DNA from 2 places in the Conyzicola nivalis genome. Region 1 is predicted to be linked to the other one. Evidence: predicted binding sites of a transcription regulator. Region 1 holds the regulator's gene; the other holds the start of a gene.
The links. The regulator LexA, encoded in region 1, represses DNA repair genes until DNA is damaged. The targets are predictions, from matches to a motif close to TCGAACANNTGTTCGA.
Positions count from the first base shown of each region.

Region 1 (2,469 bases):
CGGGGATCGGCACCGGGGGCGATGTCTTCGGCGAGGCTCCAGAGCGACTGGCCGGCCTGAACGGTGACCTCTTCGAGGTCGGCGCCGCTCGAGTTCGTGGCAGTGGCGCCGCCGCCGTTGAGTGCGACCAGCATGACGCCGGCAACCACGGGGATCGCCGCGAGCGTGGTGAGCACGGCGCGGCCACGCTTCGTAATGCGAAGGCGAGGCTGTGCGGAGGGGACACGAACGACCGGACGTTCCGTGATGGTGGTGACGACTGCTGTGCTCATGTGCTGCTCCTTCTCGTGACTCGCTTGGCTGACTCTGTTCGTTCGTGAAAAGCGTCGTATCCGACCCTCGGCCGGGAGGGCCGGATACGAAGCTTTGTTCCGAACATACATTCGAATCAGGTCAACCGCAAGCAACTATTCGAATATGTAGACGAATGATTCTGCGACACACTCGAATAGGTGTTTGTTTTGAGGCGATAATGCGGATACTGTTTCGAATGTCTGAGAACAGGTAATCAGCAGCCACCGACATTGGAGTGCACATGAGCGACGAGACCGGCGGCAACGCCACTCCGGAGCGGTCGACGACCAGACGACGCAAGAGCCTGAGCGACAAGCAGCTCGCCATCCTCGACGTCATCCAGCGCTCGGTCGCGAGCCAGGGCTACCCGCCGAGCATGCGCGAGATCGGCGACGCTGTTGGGCTCTCCTCCCTCTCGAGCGTCACTCACCAGCTCAACCAGCTCGAACTCAGCGGCTACCTGCGCCGCGACCCCAAGCGCCCCCGCGCCCTCGAGGTGCTCATCGAGATGCCGACACAGGAGTCGGATGCACCGGAGAGCACGGGTTACGCCCCCTCGGTCGGCGACGCCGCGATGGTGCCGCTGGTCGGTCGCATCGCGGCCGGTATCCCGATCACCGCCGAGCAGCAGATCGATGAGGTCTTCCCGCTCCCCCGCCAGCTCGTCGGCAAGGGCGAGCTCTTTATGCTCAAGGTCGTCGGCGACTCGATGATCGACGCGGCCATCTGCGACGGCGACTGGATCGTCGTGCGCCAGCAGAAGAACGCGGAGAACGGCGACATCGTCGCGGCGATGCTCGACGACGAGGCGACCGTCAAGGTATTCCAACAGCGCGACGGCCACACCTGGTTGCTCCCCCGCAACAGCCAGTTCGCCCCCATCCTCGGCGACTTCGCCGAGGTGCTCGGCAAGGTCGTCGCGGTACTGCGCTCGGTCTAGCGCCGGCCGCCCACGCCGAGGTCGGGCGATCTCCGGCTCCCGGGCCGGGCCGCCCACCAGCCGAGGCACAGCAGCACCGCGAGCAGCGCCGCCGAACCGATGCAGAGCCGCGCGGTCGAAAAGAGCAGGTGCGGGTCGAGCGGGACCACCCCCTCGCCCATTCTCCATACCCAGTAGCCCGCTCCGACGGCGAGTACGGGCACGCCGACGACGGCCCATCCCGCGATTCGGCTACGCCGGTCGAGGCGGCTCGCGTCGACCTCGCCCTGGGGCGTTCGTCGCACCCAGAGCACGAACCACACGCCCAGAAACAGCGCACCGAGCACGGAACTCGCGTGCTGCAGCCACGTGACCAACGGCAGCCCACCGAGCTCGGCTCCGGTCCACGGTGCCGCGCCGGTCAGCCAACCCCTGTGTGTGAAGGCGTCCCACACAAGGTGCGTCGCTATGCCGATGAGTATGGATGCCGCCGCGAGCGCGACATAGTCGGCCGAGGGGCGGGCGCGCGATCTCGGAAGCCGCGCCCGAAGCCAGTACGGCGCGAAGTCGCCCGCGGGCCGGCGGAACACGACCTGCCAGAGCGCGAAGACGATCATCCCGACGCCGAGGTCGAGCGTGACCGCGCCGATCAGGGAGTGCGAGAACCCCCGCTCGACGTCGCCGGGCACGAAGTAGAACAGGTCGGGCATGACGCTGCCGACCACGAGCGCGGCGGGCACGAGCGGCGTGCGGGCGAAGGGCAGGATCGCCGCCGCGTGGCTCGGGGTGAATGGCACGAGTCATTGTGGCAGGGCCGGACCCCGCGTCAACAGGGGCGCGTGAACAGGGGCGGATGCGCCGCGCGAGGCGCATCCGCCCTGTTCACGCGTCGGACCGGGCGTCCGGTCCTGTCGAACCGCCGCGGTCCGGGCGCTCAGGCGCTGACGCCGACCCTCTCGCGCACCGCCTTCGTCGCCGCGACGACGTTGCGCAGCGAGTCGACGGTCTCGGTGTAGCCGCGCGTCTTGAGCCCGCAGTCGGGGTTGACCCAGATCTGTCGCGACGGGATCGACGCCAGTGCGGTCTCCAACAGCGACGTCACCTCGTCGACCGAGGGCACACGCGGCGAGTGGATGTCGTAGACGCCCGGCCCGATGCCACGGCCGAAGCCGGACGACTTGATGTCGGGCACGACCTCCATCTTCGAACGCGCCGCCTCGATCGACGTGACGTCGGCGTCGAGCCGGTTGATGGCG
Region 1 covers NZ_BMGB01000001.1:490,899-493,367, reverse strand. Annotated here, with positions in the region: gene IEV96_RS02460 (LysM peptidoglycan-binding domain-containing protein) at 1-272, opposite strand, end outside; gene lexA (transcriptional repressor LexA) at 536-1,234, shown strand; gene IEV96_RS02450 (DUF4184 family protein) at 1,231-2,010, opposite strand; gene metE (5-methyltetrahydropteroyltriglutamate--homocysteine S-methyltransferase) at 2,148-2,469, opposite strand, start outside.

Region 2 (2,469 bases), on a different contig from region 1:
GTCGCGCATTCCGCGCGGTGCGTTTACGGGGGAAGCCATGATTCGATTCTGTCAGTTTCTGTTGATCGGCATTTCAGTGGCCCGCCAGCTCGCGGCGGAGGTCTCGCATTGCCGGACTCTTCGACGGCATGGGTCTCCGCGTTTGGGATGGGTCGACATCGGGAGGCGGCACGAGGAAGTACTCCGTGCCCACTCTCTCGATCTCCCATCCGTTGTTATGACAGAGCAGGTGATGGAACTTGCACAACAGCACCCCGTCCTTGAGATCGGTTCGGCCGTCGTCGCGTTTCCAGAAGTTGATGTGGTGGGCTTCGGTCATCGACGGCGGACGGTCACAGTCGCCGAAGAGGCATCCCCCGTCGCGGACGGCGAGCGCTATGCGCTGTTTCGGGGTGAAGAACCGCTGTTCTTTGCCCACGTCGAGCGGTTGCCCGAAGCTGTCGATTGTCACAGTTCTCAGATCGCCGCCGCAGGTGAGCCGCTCGACGGTCTCAAGCGAGATCGGCGCCGCGGTGCCTTCGATGCGTCCGTAGCCTTCGCGGGCTTTCACCGTCTTCTGGGTCACAAGCACGCGAATAGCTGCCGCTCCGGTGCCAAGGAGTTGCGAGGAGTCGGCGTCGGCACCCGCCTGCAACAGCCCGAGCAGGGTGTCGGAAGCCAACTGCTCAATCGTGCGCGGGTCGGCCAGGATGCGCTCGGCGGTCTCTTTGCGATCGCCGTCGACGAATCTGACGCCGCGCTTCGGCGACGTGGCCCGGTCGTAGAGCTCGGTCACGACCGCGTAGCTCTCGGGATCGAGATCCCACACGACGCGGCCCATACCGTTGGACAGCATGAAGTGTCGAAGCGACCGCTTCTCGACCCACTCCCGCTCGGGGTCGGCGATGCCAGCCGCGTCGAGGTCGTCTCGCAGTTCTCGCGCCCGCTTCAGCAGTCGGTCGACATCGAGGACCGTCGCTTCGAGGCACAGCACCCACGCCGTTTCGGCCAACGCATCGGCGGACACGTTCTCTGTCGGCGAGCCGAGCCCGGCGCGGATCGCATCTGCCGCCGCGACCGACAACGAACCGTTCGAGACCGCAGCCGCCACGTCGGCCAGCCATGGCTGCGCCGCTTCGAACTTCTCGCCGGTGACGGGATCGATCGACCCCGCGGTCGCGGCTTCGCGCACGAGCCGCCCGACCCGCACCGCGGTCGTGGCCTCGCGCCCGCTCGACCCCGTCGTGGTGCGCAACAGCTCTTCGGTGCTGCGGAAACCCTCGCGATACGCCAGCCCGGAATTGCCCATCTCCCGCGTCGACCGGGCCGCTATCTCACCCGCGATAAGGGCGAGGTGGGCGTCGGCGAGCTGCTTCTCTTGCGCGGCCAGACGCGAGAGTTCGACGAGAGCCGCGTCATCCGCCGTCTGAAAATCTGCAACGTCTTTCGACACCGCACACAGCGCCGTCACCGCAGCGGCGAACTGCCGGGTGAGGTCGGTTGCCGTGGTCGTTTGCATGCGTCAATTCTCCCACTTTCGAAGATATGTTCGATAAAGAGGTCCGAGAATTGTGGGGAAATGCGGGTGGGTGTGGATAAGTGGAGGAGTAGCGAGCGCCCTAAGCTCGACCCATGTTTCGAATGGCGGCACTCCTGGCGGCGACCGCCCTCCTCAGCGGTTGCGCGCAGACACCACAGTCGTACGCGCCAGAGCCCGGCCGCGTCGCCACGCCCGCGATAACGATGCCCGCAGACGCTGCGTCGGCGACCGTCAACTACGTCCACGACGGCGACACCCTGTTTATTACCACGCCCGCCGACCCGAACCTCAAGGTGCGGCTGATCGGTATCGATACACCCGAGGTCGGCGACAATCTCGAGTGCTACGGCGACGAGGCGACCGCTACCCTGCGCGAGCTGGCGCCCGAGGGCGCGCCGGTCTTCTTCAAGTCGGATGTCGAGCCGCTCGACCAGTACGGCCGCTCGCTGCTCTACCTCTTCACCGCCGACGGCACGTCGATCAACCTCGAGATGGTCGCCCGCGGAGCCGCGGAGGCGGTGCGCATCGGCCAGAACGACGCCTACTGGGATCAGCTCAGCAGCGCCGAGTCGATAGCGGTGGAGTCGCAAGCCGGCATCTGGGGCGCCTGCTAGCTCGCCGGCATCCCGATGATGCCCGCGTCGATGCCGCCGTCTTTCTCTACTTCGCGGATCTCGTCCTGAAGCTCCCGCAGCACGCTGCGCAGCGACCGCTCGGCGTCGAGGCCGTTCAGCCGCGCCGACGTCACGATCGCGAGCAGCACACCGCCCAGCTCGTCTTCCGAACCAAGAGCGAGCGCGCCCGGTGCGTCGGCATCGATGATCCCCAGCTTCTCGGCCTTGCCCAGCACCTTGTCGGCGAGCGCGAGCGCCGGCATCGACTGCGGGATCCCGTCGAGCACACTCGTTCGCCCGCTCTTGTCGGCCTTCTTTAGCTCGTCCCACATGCCC
Region 2 covers NZ_BMGB01000002.1:545,652-548,120, reverse strand. Annotated here, with positions in the region: gene hisS (histidine--tRNA ligase) at 1-39, opposite strand, end outside; gene IEV96_RS16090 (HNH endonuclease signature motif containing protein) at 74-1,498, opposite strand; gene IEV96_RS16085 (thermonuclease family protein) at 1,612-2,133, shown strand; gene IEV96_RS16080 (nucleoside triphosphate pyrophosphohydrolase) at 2,130-2,469, opposite strand, start outside.
Region 2: a site for LexA is predicted at 1,517-1,532, ahead of IEV96_RS16090 (HNH endonuclease signature motif containing protein). Genes of this name have one in related genera too.